DNA from 2 places in the Nocardioides pacificus genome. Region 1 is predicted to be linked to the other one. Evidence: riboswitches for the same ligand, from Rfam matches in the RefSeq annotation. Region 1 holds a riboswitch; the other holds the start of a gene.

The links. Region 1 has a riboswitch for cobalamin ahead of ACYU7L_RS16665 ((2Fe-2S) ferredoxin domain-containing protein). Riboswitches for the same ligand answer to the same signal wherever they lie in the genome.
Region 2: it holds a riboswitch for cobalamin, as region 1 does, so the genes downstream of both, bluB (5,6-dimethylbenzimidazole synthase) here and ACYU7L_RS16665 ((2Fe-2S) ferredoxin domain-containing protein) in region 1, are expected to answer to the same signal.

What each region holds. Positions count from the first base shown of each region.
Region 1 is NZ_BAAHCI010000014.1:42,368-50,083, reverse strand. Features, by position in the region: gene ACYU7L_RS16680 (CehA/McbA family metallohydrolase) at 1-828, opposite strand, end outside; gene ACYU7L_RS16675 (BCCT family transporter) at 1,134-2,867, shown strand; gene ACYU7L_RS16670 (hypothetical protein) at 2,879-3,181, shown strand; gene ACYU7L_RS16665 ((2Fe-2S) ferredoxin domain-containing protein) at 3,185-3,874, opposite strand; cobalamin riboswitch at 3,898-4,025, opposite strand; gene ACYU7L_RS16660 (CbtB domain-containing protein) at 4,210-4,428, shown strand; gene ACYU7L_RS16655 (CbtA family protein) at 4,531-5,295, shown strand; gene ACYU7L_RS16650 (cobyric acid synthase) at 5,341-6,822, opposite strand; gene cobF (precorrin-6A synthase (deacetylating)) at 6,819-7,565, opposite strand; gene cobN (cobaltochelatase subunit CobN) at 7,562-7,716, opposite strand, start outside.
Region 2 is NZ_BAAHCI010000014.1:292,452-300,167, reverse strand. Features, by position in the region: gene ACYU7L_RS17850 (isocitrate lyase/PEP mutase family protein) at 1-701, shown strand, start outside; gene ACYU7L_RS17845 (class I SAM-dependent methyltransferase) at 752-1,735, shown strand; gene ACYU7L_RS17840 (class I SAM-dependent methyltransferase) at 1,779-2,363, shown strand; gene ACYU7L_RS17835 (cobalt-precorrin-6A reductase) at 2,365-3,126, shown strand; gene ACYU7L_RS17830 (hypothetical protein) at 3,123-3,410, opposite strand; gene ACYU7L_RS17825 (class I SAM-dependent methyltransferase) at 3,642-4,430, shown strand; gene ACYU7L_RS17820 (hypothetical protein) at 4,521-4,955, opposite strand; cobalamin riboswitch at 5,042-5,231, shown strand; gene bluB (5,6-dimethylbenzimidazole synthase) at 5,248-5,937, shown strand; gene ACYU7L_RS17810 (sensor domain-containing phosphodiesterase) at 5,898-7,091, opposite strand; gene ACYU7L_RS17805 (TetR/AcrR family transcriptional regulator) at 7,190-7,716, opposite strand, start outside.

The sequences.
Region 1 (7,716 bases):
CCGGTAGAGACCATCGAGGGAGTAGTCATCGGTCCACACACCGCTGATCGCCTGGTTGCTGCTCACCCACGTGGCGGAGTGCTCGTCTCCGTTGTAGACCGGGGAGACGTGCCACCCGGTGTCGAGCGCACTGATGTACTGCTCGAGCTGTCCCGCGTTGCGGACCTCGATCAGCTCCATGCTCTCGTCGACCGCGCGGTCGAGGCCGTTGAACCCGAAGAAGTTGCCCTTGCCCTTCGGGCTCGGGTGGTTGAACTGCGCGATGGCGTCAGGGTCCTGCTTGATCCGGGCGAAGAAGGTGTACATGTCGTACTTCATGTCGCCGGTGCCGAACTTGTTGGCGAAGCCGTCGACGCTGCCCTTCTCGGTGGCGCGCGCGGTGGCCTTCCAGTCGGCGTTGAAGACGTTGATGTGGCCGGTGCCGTCGTACCAGGTGTTCTCGATCGACGGTACGGCGACGAGGTCGTCCTGCGAGTCGTTGAACGCGAAGGCGTCCTCATGGACCTGGCGCCACTCCTGCGAATCGGCGTCACGCCAGTCGTCGATGAAGTCGTCCCCGTTGCGCAGGTCCCACATCACGTCATGCTCGGAGATGGCGAAGAAGTCCGCCTGGGTCTCGGTGTGCACGTGCTCGAACGCGTCCACGGGCATCTTCACGCCGTCGCTGACCGAGGTGTGCGAGTGGAACTCGCCGGTGTAGAGCGTCTTGCCGAGGTACGTCGGTCGCTCGTGGTCCCGTGGCGCGGCTTGCGCCTGCGGGATTGCGGTTGCGCTGAGTCCACCGAGCACAAGTGCTGCGGCGGTGGCGCCGACCAAGGCGTGCCTCATTGTCGCTCGGCTCGCTGTGCGGCCCCATCCAGACATTGATCCTCCATGGTTGCGGTAACCAAGAAAGAACATCCGACCCGGATGAACGACGGCTGATCTGGTGCTGGACCACAGGTGTTCCCCGGCCATCGAGACGGCGTACGCACAGACCTGACGCCGCCATGCTCCGGACCCTCTATACGCCCGCCCGCGGGCCGTCGTACACCCCCCTGAGGTCGGGCCCAGCGAGGGGCGGCACGACGGCGCCGAATACGGTGGCCCCTCTAGGTCCGCCGTGCCCCAACCTCTTGTGAGGAGAACACCCCGTGACCACGACGCCAAAGGCTGAGTCGCCGGCCCCCAACAGGGAGCGCCAACCCGAGCAGAGTGGGCTCCGTCCCGACTCGCTGATCAAGGCACCCCGGGTCTTCTGGCCCGCTGCCGTCATCCTGCTCGTCGTGGTGGCTCTGGCAGTGCTCGCCCCCGAGACGTTGAGCGAGACGCTGGACACGGCCAACGACAGCGTGATCGGCGGCCTCGGCTGGTACTACGTGCTGCTGGTCAGCTCCTTCGTCCTGTTCGCGGCGTGGATCGCTCTCTCACCCACAGGTGATGTGGTGCTGGGCGCGGACGACGAGGAGCCCGAGTTCGGACTCAAGTCGTGGTTCGCCATGCTCTTCGCCGCAGGCATGGGCATCGGCCTGGTGTTCTGGGGCGTCGCTGAGCCGCTCAACCACTTCGCGTCTCCGCCGCCCGGCACCAGCACCACCGAGGCCGGCGCCGCACGCGAGGCGATGGACACGACATTCCTGCACTGGGGGCTGCACGCGTGGGCCATCTACGTCGTGGTCGGCCTGGCCGTCGCCTACGCCGTACACCGCAAGGGCCGCCCGGTCTCCATCCGCTGGGCGCTGGAGCCGCTCTTCGGCGACCGGGTCAAGGGGGCGCTGGGCGACGTCATCGACGTCATCGCCGTGATCGGGACCATCTTCGGCGTCGCCACCTCGCTGGGGTTCGGCGTCAGCCAGGTCAGTGCGGGCATGGAGTACCTCGGCTACGTCGGCGACGCCTCCACCACCCTCAAGGTCGTCCTCATCGCCGTCATCACAGGCATCGCGGTGATCTCGGTGGCCACCGGCGTCGACAAGGGCATCAAGTGGCTCTCCAGCATCAACATGGGCATGGCCGCGCTCCTCTTGCTGGTCGTGCTCGTGCTCGGTCCCACGGTCTTCCTCCTGGGCGACTTCGTGCAGCAGCTCGGCTCCTACGCCCGCAACTTCTTCCAGCTCTCCTTCCGCACCTTCAGCTTCGAGGGCAAGGACGGGAGTGACTGGCTCGGCGGCTGGACCACCTTCTATTGGGGATGGTGGATGAGCTGGGCTCCGTTCGTGGGCGTCTTCATCGCACGCATCTCGCGGGGTCGTACCGTCCGTGAGTTCGTCACCGGCGTTCTCCTGGTCCCCACACTCGTCACGTTCCTCTGGTTCTCCGTGCTGGGCGGCTCCGGGATCTATCGGGAGATGTTCGGTGAGGGCGGCCTGGTCGGCGAGGACGGTGCCGTCTCCACCGATCGCGCCCTCTTCCAGCTCCTCGACGGTCTGCCGGCCTCCGGTCTGCTGAGCGTGCTCGCGATGGTGCTCGTGGTGATCTTCTTCGTCACGAGCTCCGACTCCGGCTCCTTCGTGGTCGACATGCTCGCCTCGGGTGGAGACCCTCAGCCGCCGGTGTGGAGCCGCGTCTTCTGGGCCGTGCTCGAGGGACTCATCGCAGCCACCCTGCTGATCGCCGGCGCGGTCGGTGGCGGGGATGGTCTGGGTGCCCTCCAGACGATGGCGATCCTGCTGGCCGCACCCTTCAGCGTGGTGATGATCGGCATGATGGTGTCGACGGCCAAGGCGCTGCTGCACGAGCACCGGCTCAGCCAGCGGGCCGAGCGGCGACTGCTGGCGGCAGAGGTGGCGGGTGAGATCGCCCGCACCAGTGGTGTCAGCCCCGGCCCCATCGCTGACAGGCGACCTCCGGGCCGCCCCCGGCGACCCGGCTCCACGTCAGCCTCCTGACAGCACACCACGTGTCTCTGGCTGAGCGCTCGCACCTGTTGGGGTGGCTGGCACCCGTGGTGGGAGTCGTTGTTGTCGCCCTGATCTACCGCGGGACCTACGAGAGCGAGCGGGGGCTCTACGCCGGAGCGGAGCCCGCGCTGGCGGGAGCGCTGGTGGCAGCCCCCTTCGTCGTTCTTGCCCTCCTCCAGGTCGGCTGCGCGCTCGTGATCACATCATCGCGCTCCCCGCGGAGTCGAGCCGCCGGCGCCGGCATCGCTGCCGTGGCGACGGGCATCGCTGTGGTCGGTGCCTACGTCGTCCTGACCGATTGAGGGTCACTCACGGCCCCGCCTGCGCAGCCGCAGTCGCTCAACCGGCGCCCCCTCGACCAGGTGACCGAGCACGATCTCCCGCGCGCCGGCGGGGGAGACCCCGCCGTACCAGACGTCCTCCGGCTGCACCGTGACCACGGGAGCCTGGTTGCAGGGGAACTGACACCCCGTGTGCGTGACGAGGACGTCGTCGTCTCCCATCGCACTGCCCATCATCTCGAGGACCAGCGCCTTCCACGACTCCTCGGCCCCGGCAGCGGTGCAGCGCGGGCCCCGACAGACGAACACCTGGCGGCGATGCGCCGGCACCTTTTCCCAGGCCGGGGAGGTCAGCCCGGCACCGCCGTGGGTGATCGGCCGGGCGCGCTCCACCAGGTCCGGCCAGTCCGCCTCGTCGGTGAGATAGGCGGGTGCCGTGGCCAGCTCCGGGGCGCCGTCACCGAAGGAGCGCCACCAGTCCGCGGCGATCCGGCGCAGCCAGGAGACGCCGGGGCCGGACGGGTCGCCGCCGACACCGACGAGCACGACCCGAGGGGTGCGCGCCTCCGCGAGCCGCCGGAGGACGTCGGTGAGGCCGGGGGAGGCCAGTTGGAGGAACGCCAGCTCGGCGCCGAGCCGATCCGCCAGCGCGTGCAGCTCACCGGGCCGGGCGGCGTCGGCCGGCGACGTGCCGATCAGGACGTGGGTGGTCATCCGGGGTGACTCCAGGAGTCGAGGCTGTCTGCGATGTCGTGGTCGGATCCTGGCTGGTGCCCAGCCCCCGGATCGGCTGACGCACTCACAGTGGCGACGGCCGCGCCGGTCCTGCACCGGCTTCGCACGCACCACGACGAGGCGCAACGTACCAGTCGGCGAGCCCGCGCGACGCGATCGACGAATCCGTCGTAGGCTCCGCCTAGCGAATGCCATGGAAGCCGGTGTGAATCCGGCACAGTCGCGCTGCTGTGACACCGCCTCGGCGGTGAAGTCAGACCCAGGCACTCGTCCTTTTCCCTCACGACCAGGGCGCATCACCCTGAGGAGTAGACATGTCGCAGATTGCTGCGGCGCCGATTGCCGGCGCCCCCGAACTTCCCACCGTCGACCTGCGAGAGCTCGCCCCCTGGGCGCTGTTCTTCGGCCTTGTCGGCACGCTGGTGATCTTCTTCGTCAGCGCCGATCAGGGCGCTGTCTCGATCCCCGCCGGCACCGCCATCCACGAGTGGGTCCACGACGGTCGTCACCTGCTGGGCTACCCCTGCCACTGAGGCAGCACCGCCGCTGAGCCAGCACCGCCCGTGACCGGGCGGTTCCCAGCCGTGCCCTCCCCGGCACGGCTCCTTGACGACCCACAGAACTGGATCCACATCGTGACTGCACGCAACTTCCTGGTCCGCGGCTTGCTCGCGGGCCTCATTGCGGGGGTCTTCGCCTTCCTGGTGGCCTTCACCGTCGGCGAGCCCCCGATCGAGACGGCCATCGGTATGGAGGAGTCCGCGGCGGCTGAGCCCGCCGCTCACTCCCACGCTGAGGGCGAGGAGGCCCACTCCCACTCCCACGGTGAGGAGGAGGGCGGCATCTCCCGCACCACCCAGAAGACCTGGGGGCTGGCCACCGCCACCGTCGCCGTCGGTGTCGCGCTGGGCGGCCTGATGTCGCTCATCGCGGCGGCCGTCGCCGGGCGCGTCGGTCGGCTCTCGCTGGTCGGCTCGACCGCCCTGGTCGTCGCGCTGGGGTTCCTCGCCTACTCGCTGCTGCCGTTCCTCAAATACCCCGCCGCGCCGCCGGCGGTCGGGAGTGGGGACACCATCGGCGAGCGCACCGGCTACTACTTCGCCTTCGCGCTCATCTCGGTGGTGGCGATGGTCGCGGCCGTCGCACTGGCCCGGCGGCTGACCCAGCGACTGGGCGGGTACGGCGCCGTGGTCGCCGCCGCTGCGGCGTACGTCGCGGTGATGGTGGTCGCCGCCGTCGCGATGCCGGGCGTCAACGAGATCGGGGACTTCCCGGCCGACGTGCTCTGGGAGTTCCGGATCGGCTCTCTGCTCACGTTGACGGCACTGTGGGGCTCGCTCGGGGTGGCGCTGACCTGGCTGCTAGGCCGGCTGGAGATCAGCGAGCGGGCGACCGCCTGAGCGGACGTCCCCCGCCGGGGCGCGGGCTGAGGAGCGACGGCGCCCTCATCGGACACCGCCGACGGTGAGCGTCGGCAGGTCGGTGGGGGCGCCCTCGCGCGCCAGGGCGAGCAGGGCGTCGACGTCGAGGTGCGCCTCGACGAGGTCGCCGAGGAGGTCGAGGCGGCGCTCGCGGGCAGCCGGGAAGCTCACCCCCGAGGGCGCCAGCCCGGCGATCTCGTCAAGGAACGCGACCCGGAAGTCGTCGGCCTCCAGGCTGCCGTGCCACATGGTGCCGAAGACCTGACCGGACCGGGCCCCGCCGAGGAACTCCTCGACCCCGTCGGCCCGGGTGATCCGGCCATGGTGGATCTCGTAGCCGGAAACCCCGGCGCCCAGGGCGGCGCCGGTCGGCAGTCGCAGCACCTTCTCCGCGGCGAACGTGGTGGAGATCCCCAGCAGGCCAAGCCCCCGCACCACCGTTCCGGCCGGGCCCTCGACGCCGTCCGGGTCACGCACCTCGTCGCCGAGCATCTGGAACCCGCCACAGATCCCGAGGAGCGGGCGACCGGCCCGCACGTGCGCCTCGAGGGCGACGTCGAGACCGCGCGAGCGCAGCCAGACGAGGTCCGAGATCGTGGCCCTCGTCCCCGGCAGCACCACCAGGTGGGCGTCCGCGAGGTCGCGTGGGTCGGAGGCGAAGACGACGTCGAGGTCCGGCTCGAGGCCGAGGGCGTCGACGTCGGTGAAGTTGCTGATCCGGGGGAGTCGCACCACGGCGACCCGGATGCGGGCGGCACCGCGGCCGCGACGGCCCTCCAGATCGAGCGCGTCCTCGGAGTCCAGCCACAGGTCCGGATGCCAGGGGAGTACGCCGTGCACGGGCCGCCCCGTCAGCGCCGTCAGCTGATCCAGCCCGGGCCGCAGCAGGTCGAGGTCGCCGCGGAACTTGTTGACGACGAACCCTGCCACCAGCGCCTGGTCGGCCGGCTCCAGGAGCGCAAGCGTCCCGAACATGGCGGCGAACAGCCCACCCCGATCGATGTCGCCGACGACCACGACCGGCAGGTCCGCGTGCCGGGCCAGGCCCAGGTTCACATAGTCGCTGGCGCGCAGGTTGATCTCCGCGGGGCTGCCGGCCCCCTCGGCCACGACCACGTCGAAGCGCCCGGCCAGGTCGTCGTACGCCGCGTGCGCGGCCGCCGCGAGGTGTCGCCGCCCGGTCGCGAAGTCGGTCGCGGACACCTCGCCCGCTGGCCGGCCCAGCACCACGACGTGACTGCGCCGGTCGGAGCCGGGCTTGAGCAGCACCGGGTTCATCGCCGGCTCCGGGGTCACCCGGGCGGCCAGGGCCTGCACCCACTGGGCGCGCCCGATCTCGGCGGTCCGCCCGTCGCGGTCGTGGCAGACCATCGAGTTGTTGGACATGTTCTGCGCCTTGTAGGGCGCCACCGACACCCCGCGCCGGGCGAGGGCGCGACACAGTCCGGTGGTGACCACCGACTTGCCGGCGTCCGAGGTGGTGCCGGCGACCAGCAGCCCGCTCACGGCGCGACCGGCTCTGGGGCGCGCAGCAGGTAGGCGTCCATCACCCAGCCGGCCTCGAGCCGCGCCGCCTCCCGCGCGGCGCGCACCGCGGGCAGCACCTCCTCGACCGGGCCCGCGACCAGCCGCTCGCCGGCCGCGCCGAGGTTGGCGCCCCACCAGATCCGCCAGCCTCCGAGGCCGGCCAGCTCGTCGAGGCTCCGCTGCGAGCCGAGCATCACCACGACGCTGCGCTGCCCGGCCGCGACGCTCTCCCGCAGGCGCCGAGCGGTGGTGAGGTGCACCGGCTCGCCGACCCCGTGCAGCACGATCCGGTGCCGCGCGGCGAGCAGCTGAGGGGCGCTGATGCCCGGCACGACGTCCCAGGTCAGGTCCGCCAGCGTCTCGCCGATCCGGTCCAGGAGCCGCAGCGTGGAGTCATAGAGCGACGGGTCGCCCCACACCAGGACGGCTGCGGTGCCGCCCCGGGCGGCGAGCTGGCCCGCGTAGGCCTCGGCCCGGGCGGCGTGCCACGCCGCGACCGCGCCGGGGTAGTCGGCCGGGTCGTCGCGGTCGCGCTCAGGGTCGGCGACCTCGACCAGCTCCAGGTCGTGCTCGGCGCAGATGAGGCGGCGTACGGCGAGCAGCTCGTCGTCGTCGCTCTTGCGCACGGCGAGCGCATAGTCGGCCCCCGCCAGCGCCGCGGACGCCTCCCGGGTGAGGTGCTGTGGCCCCATCCCGATGCCGACCACGCGCACGTGCGTCACGGCGCCCCACCTTCATCCTCCAGGTCGCCCTCGACCTCGAGGTAGACCTTCTGCAGCGACGCGAGGGTCTCGGGATCGGGCTCTGCCCACAGACCGCGCTCGGCCGCCTCGTGCAGCCGCTCCACGATGCCGCGCAGCGCCCACGGGTTCG
Region 2 (7,716 bases), 250 kb from region 1:
TGTGGGACTCGATCAGCGCGAAGGTCGTCGGCGACGTGCCCGGCACGAAGGCGCTCGCGACCGCGAGTCACTCGATCGCTGCGTCCCTCGGCTACGAGGACGGGGAGAACATCCCGCTCGACCTGATGCTCGAATCCATCGGACGCATCGTCGCCGCCACCAGCCTGCCGGTCACCGCCGACCTCGAGGGCGGGTACGGCGACGCGGCCGAGACTGTGCGCCGGGCGATCGGTCTCGGCGTGGTGGGGGCCAACATCGAGGACCAGATGAAGCCGCTCGCGGAGGCGGCCGCGCAGGTCGAGGCGATCATGCGGGCCGCCGAGGCCGAGGGCGTCGAGTTCGCGCTCAACGCCCGCACCGACGCCTTCCACCTCCAGCGCGACCGTGACGCGGCCGACAACCTGGCCGACGCCGTCGAGAGAGGGAAGGCGTTCCTGGACGCCGGTGCGCCGCTGGTGTTCGTGCCGGCGATCCTCGACGAGGACCAGATCGCCACGCTCGTCGAGGCGTTCGGGCCGCAGCGCCTGACGACCATCGGGATCCCGGGCACACCGTCGCTCGCGCGGCAGCAGGAGCTGGGCGTGGCCCGCGTCTCCTACGGCCCGCTGTCGCAGAACGTCGCGCTCACCGCGCTGCAGGAGCTGGTCGAGGACGTTCACCGCGGAGGCGGCGTGCCGTCGACCATGCGGGTCCTCAACTGACGCGGACCCCCTAGGGTGGCCACGATCTCAGCGCCGTCCAAGGGAGCACCGTGACCAGCTTGTCGACCTATCCACGCCGGTACTGCTCGGTGTGCGACCACGTGGTGCGCCGCGAGTTCAAGCCTGGGCCGGGGGGTCGGCCCGACGCCTCGTGCCCGCGCTGCCGGAGCCTGGAGCGGCACCGCTTCCTCGCGATCCTGTTGAGCTCGCTGCGGCCGACGCTCGGTTCGATCGGCACCCTGCTCGACGTGGCACCGTCGACGGCGGTCACTCCGCTCCTGGAGCGGCTCGAGCCACGACGTCACCTGCGCCTGGACCTCGGGGCGGACAACCGGTTGGTGGACGTGCTCGGCAGCCTGACCGATCTGCCCTGCGCGGACGACTCGGTCGACCTGCTGGTCTGCTATCACGTCCTCGAGCACGTGCCGGACGACCGTCGGGCGATGGCCGAGATCGCGAGGGTCCTCTCGCCCGGAGGGCTCGGCATCCTGCAGGTGCCCTGGCGGCCCGGCACGACCACGGATGAGGACCCCTCGGCCCCGGAGGAGGAGCGCATCGCCCGCTTCGGGCAGGCCGACCACGTCCGCTACTACGGCGACGACTTCGAGGACCGGCTGATCGAGTCCGGCCTCTCCCTGCAGCGGATCACCCCGCGCGCGCTCGTGGGCGAGGCGATGAGCGAGTGGCTCAAGGTCAACCCCGGCGAGAGCGTCTGGCTGGTCCGCAGCGACCCCGACGCGCAGGTTCCCGCCCCCGGAGAGGTGCGCCCGACGGCACTGACCCTGCTCAACGACGTCGTCCTCGAGCGGCTGGAAGAGCATCACGAGCAGCTGGGCCAGGCGCGACAGCGGGTCCAGCGGGTCGAGGCCCGTCGTGACCAGCTGCGCGACGAGGTCAGGCGCCTGCGTCTGGCCAATCAGACCCTGCGCGAGGAGAGGGCCCGCCGCGAGCGTCGCTCGCCGCGACGCGTGGCGCGAGCGGTCCGCCGCCGTGTCCTCGACCGGCTCCCCGGTCGAGGCGACGCCAGCAGGTGAGGGGCGATAGGGCCGGTGAGGGGCGATAGGGGAGCATGGGGACATGACGTCACCTCGCTGGTTCACCGACACCAAGGAAGGCCACGCTCAGTGGTACATCGAGCGCTTCCGCACGATGGCGGCGGAGGGCGCCGACCTCGAGGGTGAGGCCCGGTTGATCGACGCCCTCGTGCCGCGAGGGTCGCGGATCCTCGACGCCGGATGCGGCCCGGGCCGGGTCGGGGGAGCGCTGCACGCCCGCGGTCATCAGGTCGTCGGCGCGGACGTCGACCCCGAGCTGATCGCCGCGGCCGAGGAGGACCACCCCGGACCGACCTGGATCACCGCCGACCTCAGCGAGCTCGACCTCGATGAGGAGCCCTTCGACCTCGTCGTGATGGCGGGCAACGTGCTGCACTTCGTCGCCCCCGACACCGAGCGTCAGGTGCTCGAGCGGCTCGCCGCGCACGTCTCACCAGGAGGGCGGATCGTGATCGGGTTCCGGCGCCAGGAGCCCTACTCCTTCAAGCGCTTCGACGAGGACCTCGAGGCGGTCGGGCTCCAGCTGGAGAGCCGTTTCGCCACCTGGGACCTGGTGCCGTTCAGCCCCGACGCGGACTTCGCCGTGAGTCTCCTGCGCCGCCGCTGAGGTGACCGTCCTCCTGCTGGGCGGCACCGCCGAGGCGCGGGAGCTGGCGACAGCGCTCGTCCGGGAGGGACTGCCCGTCGTGTCGTCGCTGGCCGGCCGGGTCAGCCGGCCCCGCCTGCCCGAGGGCGACGTGCGCCACGGCGGCTTCGGCGGGGTCGACGGGCTCGCCGCCTGGCTGCGCGAGCACGACGTCCATGCTCTGATCGACGCCACCCATCCCTTCGCCGAGACGATGAGCCGGCACGCCGCTGAGGCTTCGGCGCGGACCGGGGTGCCATTGATCAGGGTGGCTCGCCCGGGCTGGTCCGAGCACCCGGACAGCGGTGCCTGGCACTGGGTGGAGGACCACGAGACGGCCGCGCAGACGGCCGCCCGGCTGGCGGCGCCCGGTCGCACTGTGCTGCTCACGATCGGGCGCCAGCGGCTGGACGCCTATCTCGCCGAGCTGGGGGACCGGCCGGTCCTCGCCCGGGTCGTGGACCCGCTGGAGGACATCGACGCAAGGCCCGTGCCCGCCAACTGGACCTCGGTCCTCGACCGTGGCCCCTACGAGCTCGCCGGCGAGCTGGAGCTGATGAGGAGCCACGACGTCGCGGTGGTGGTCACCAAGGACTCGGGCGGGGCCTACACCTCCGCCAAGCTCGACGCCGCGGGTCGCTGCTGCGCGGCCGTGGTCGTCGTACGGCGACCGGCGGTGCCGCAGGGCGTGGAGCTGGTCGAGGGCGTGTCGCAGGCAGTGGAGTGGGTGCGGGGCCGGCTCTAGGTGACGAGCAGGTCCTGGAGACGGCGGCCGGCGACGCGGCGCTGTTGCCGGATCCGCTGGCGGTCGCGCTCGGTCACGCGACTCCACTGCATGCTCATCACGGCGTCGGCCTGCGTGTCGCTGAAGTCGTAGTGGGCGAGCAGCGCCTCCCGGGCGGCATCACCGTCGCGAGCTCCGAAGAGGAGGTCCATCACGCCTTGAGCGTCGCGCAGGGCGATGTCGAGGGCCTCCAGGGTGGAGAGCTCGGCTCGCAGCTGCTCGATCTGGGGGGCTTGGTTGCTCACTCAATCAGTGTAGAAACCAAAGGGCGTGGACGCGTCATTCCCGACGCGATTCCTCGGGCAAAGACTCTTGCCGGCGGTTCCCCACTGGAAATCCGGTGGAACCTCAGCGGACGGAGGTGGTTGGGTCCTGCTCAGTGCTTCGTTGACGCGGCCCGGCACAGAGCGAGGCGCAAGGTGCGAATCGCCGGCGCGGCCAGGCCCGCGTGTCGTCGAGTGAGGGAGGTGATTGCGGTGGCTGGTTATGGGGCGCTTTCCGAGGTGTACGAGTGGCTGATCGGGGACGACAAGTTGACCCCCGCCACGGCCGCCGCGGTCTATGGCAGCGACGTCGTGGGCTCTCTGCCGCCCCACGCACGCATCCTTGACTGCGCGTGCGGGACCGGCCAGCTCGCCGTCGGTCTCGCGGGTCTCGGCCTTGACGTGGTCGCCACCGACGCCAGCGATGGGATGGTTCGCCGGACCGAGAAGGTCGCCCGTGAGCAGGGTGTCTCGCTGCGGGCCCTCCGCGTGAGCTGGGACGAGCTGTCCTACCACCTGGAGGACTCCACGTTCGATCTGGTGTTCTGCGTCGGCAACTCGCTCGGGCACGCCGAGGGCGCAGCCGGGCGCCTGACCGCACTGGAAGCGATGTCGCGGCTGCTGAAGCCGAGCGGACGCCTCGTGCTCACGTCGCGCAACTGGGAGCGCGTGCGCTCGGCCGGCTCACGGATAGACGTCCGCGATCGGCTCATCCGCCGCAACGACCGCGATGCGGTGGTCAGCTACCACTGGCAGATCGAGCAGCACTGGGAGCAGGAGCACTTCCTCGAGATCGTGGTTGCCCAGATCGAGCCGGATGGGGCAGTGCGAGCCTGCTCGGAGCGGCTGTCCATCTGGCCCTACCGGTACGAGGACCTCGTGGCGCAGTTGCGGAGCGTGGGGCTCACGGTGCAGTCCACCACCTTCGACCCCGAGAGCGACGGATACCTGGTGGTCGCCGGCCGCGACGAGGCGCGAGGCACGTCCGAGCCGGCGCGCTGATCTGCTTTCGTCGTCGTCCGTCGTCGACCTTCGCGGCTCGCGATCGCGTTCACCGCGCCCCGCAGGTCCTCGCAGTACGGACACACCCAGTCAGCACGAGCCGGCCCGATGAGGTGCCACGACTGTCCTGCGACGGGGCCGCGTCACCCAGACGGCCAGGAGGGCGAGCGGAGGGCGGGCCGCCAGGGAGCCCCAGAAGGCGGCCGAGCCCGGGTCCAGACCGTGCAGCGGGCTGCCGTCCACGAAGTAGAGCGGCACCTCCCAGGTCGACCACAGGGCGGCCAGCACGAGCCCGCTGCGCAGCACGCCGGGCCCCGCTCCCGCTCGGCGACGGAGGAGGTCGCGTGCGCGGGCCAGCGCGGGATCGGCCCACAGGATGACGAACACGCCCACGACCGGGCCGAGCAGGGCGACCTGTACGAGGGCGCGGCCGGCGCCCCCGCCCAGGGCGGCGGCCGAGAAGCCGAGCGTCCAGGTCCAGCCGAACGCCACCGTCACGAAACACCACCCGCGGCGCATGTCCACGACCGAACAGTCAATCAGCGCCGCGCCGAGGTTGGGCAGGGCCCTAAGACCTCGGCCGACGGCGAGGGCGGTAGGTTCGGCGCCGGCAACAACCTGCGAGGTGCCCCACCAGGGGAGAATCGGGAAGCCGGTGTGACTCCGGCACAGGGCCCGCTGCGGTGACCTCGAGTCGTCGATCACGCGCCCAGGCGCAGCCACTGGACCTCGTCGGCCCGGGAAGGCGATCGCACGATGACGACGGGAAGTCCGAAGACCGGCCTCGCATCGATCCGAGCTGCGGGAGCCTGCCCCCATGTCGAACAACCTGCCGAACAACCTGCCGAGCCACCTGTCACGCGACCTCTACGAGACCATCTTCCGGCGCCGCGACGTGCGCGCCGAGTTCACGGGAGAGTCGGTGCCCGACGACGTCCTCACTCGGGTGCTGGGCGCCGCGCATGCCGCGCCGAGCGTCGGGCACACCCAGCCGTGGGACTTCGTGCTCGTTCGCTCGAAGGCGACCCGGGCCCGCTTCCGTGAGCACGTGCAGCGTGAGCGCGAGGTGTTCGCGAGCACTCTGGAGGGCGAGCGGCGTGACACGTTCGACCGGATCAAGGTCGAGGGCGTCATGGAGTCGGGCCTCGGCGTCGTCGTGACGTACGACGCGGCGCGCGGCGGCCCCGCCGTACTCGGACGGCACGCCATCGCGGACGCCGGCCTCTACTCGACCTGCCTGGCGATCCAGAACCTCTGGCTCGCGGCCACGGCCGAGGGGCTGGGAGTGGGATGGGTGTCGTTCTACCGGGAGGAGTTCCTCCAGGAGCTGCTCGACATCCCCCACGAGGTGCGCCCGATCGCGTGGCTGTGCGTGGGCAGGGTCTCGGCGCTGCAGGAGGTGCCCGACCTCGAGCGGCACGGGTGGCGGGCGAAGCGACCACTCGAGCAGGCGGTGCACACGGAGCGCTACGGCAGCGGGGGGAAGGCGGGCCGGCCGAGCAGGTAGCCCTGTCCGTAGTCGACGCCGAGCTCACGCAGCGTCTCGAGCTCGGCCTGCGTCTCGATGCCCTCGGCGACCAGGGGCGCCTCGGTGTCGCGGGCGAAGTCGACGAGGGCCCGAGTGAGGGCGCGGCGCACCTTGTCGCTGTCCACGTCGCGCGTCAGGTCGAGGTCGAGCTTGATGACGTCGGGGGAGACGCGCAGGATGTGGCTGAAGCTGGCGAACCCGGCGCCGGCGTCGTCGACCACGATCGAGATGCCGGCGGCGCGGAGCTGGTCGGTGCGGGCCGTCAGCTCGGCATAGTCGCTGACCTGGACATGCTCGGTGAGCTCCACGCCGAGCCCCGGGTGCTCGTGGGCCAGCAGGGTCGCCTGGACGGCGTCGTCCACCAACGCGTCTGCCGACAGGTTCACGCTCAGCCAGACGTCGGGGGGCAGCTGGTCGCGCAGCTGAAGTGCCTTCTGCGCCGCCAGCAGCTCGAGCTCGACGCCCAGGTCGGCGCGCGTGGCGGCCGCGAACGCATGGACGGGGCTGGGGAAGACCTCGGGAGAGAACCGCGCCAGGGACTCGTAGCCGACGACCACGCCGTCGCGGAGCCGGATGACCGGCTGCAGGGCCATCCGCACGTCGCGGGTCTCGAGCACCCGGCGGACCCGCTCGGAGTCCTGTTGGGCGGCATGCCAGTCGTCGGTGCGCAGCCGGCGCACGTGGTTGCTGATCAGCTCGGCGATCACGCTCAGGAAGCGCTGCTCCTCGCCGCCCATCCCCGGCTTGGGGTCGCGACTCAGTGAGCAGACCATCCCGCCGACTCTCCCGTCGGCGTCGTGCCAGGGGATCCCGATGTAGGAGCCGATCCCGAGCGACGTCGTGATGGGAAGCTCGCGGGCCACGGGGTGGTGGCGGGCGTCCGGGATGACCGGCGGAAGCTGGCCGGACAGGACGCGCGTGCAGTAGGACCCCTCGAAGGGCGCGGCCTTGGCGACCGCGACGTCCATGTCGTGTCCGCTGGAGACCCGGATCTCGTGATGGGTCTCGTCGAGGGAGGACATCCAGACCAGATCGGCCTGCAGGTGCTTGCGGGCCAGTGCGAGCACGTCCTCGACGTACTCCCAGTCGGTGGAGGCCTGCTGGCGTGCGGCTTCCCGGGCGGTGGCGTGCATCGATTCCCCTCGTTGCGATGGCCATCCCCGCCTGACCGAGCGGGTCTCCCTACGGTAAAGGACCCAGTGTGCCGCCGTTCACAAGAGGGCCGGGGCCGTCACAGAGTCAGCGGCACGTGCGGGTCCAGGGTCAGCCCGTAGCTGCGCAGCGCGTCGTCGAGGATCGCCCAGATCCCGCGGGCGAGGAAGTCCGACATCTGCTCGAAGGTCGTGGCGCCGGGGTTCTCGACCCAGCGCGTCGCGGCGGAGTCGACGTACCCGACCAGGCCCCAGGCGAGCGGCTCGGCCAGGCCGGTGTCGACCTCGAAGAGGGTGAGATAGCCGGCGAAGAGCTCGGCCAGGTGCTGGGCGATGCTGCCCTTGATGTCGGCGACGACGTCGGAGCCCTCGGCGTGGCCGCTGACGGAGTGCTTGGTGAGGTAGCGATAGAGGTTGCTGTGCTCGGTGAGCCAGCGGAGGTGCGTGGCCACGGCGGTGCCGATCATGTCGGTCGGGGTGCCCTGGGGGTTCCACACCGGCTCGAGCTCGGCAGTCACCAGATCGACGGCCCGGGCGGCGATGGCCTGGTTGAGCTCGGCGGCGCCGGCGAAGTGCTTGTAGAGGCGGGTCCGGGCGACCCCGGCGC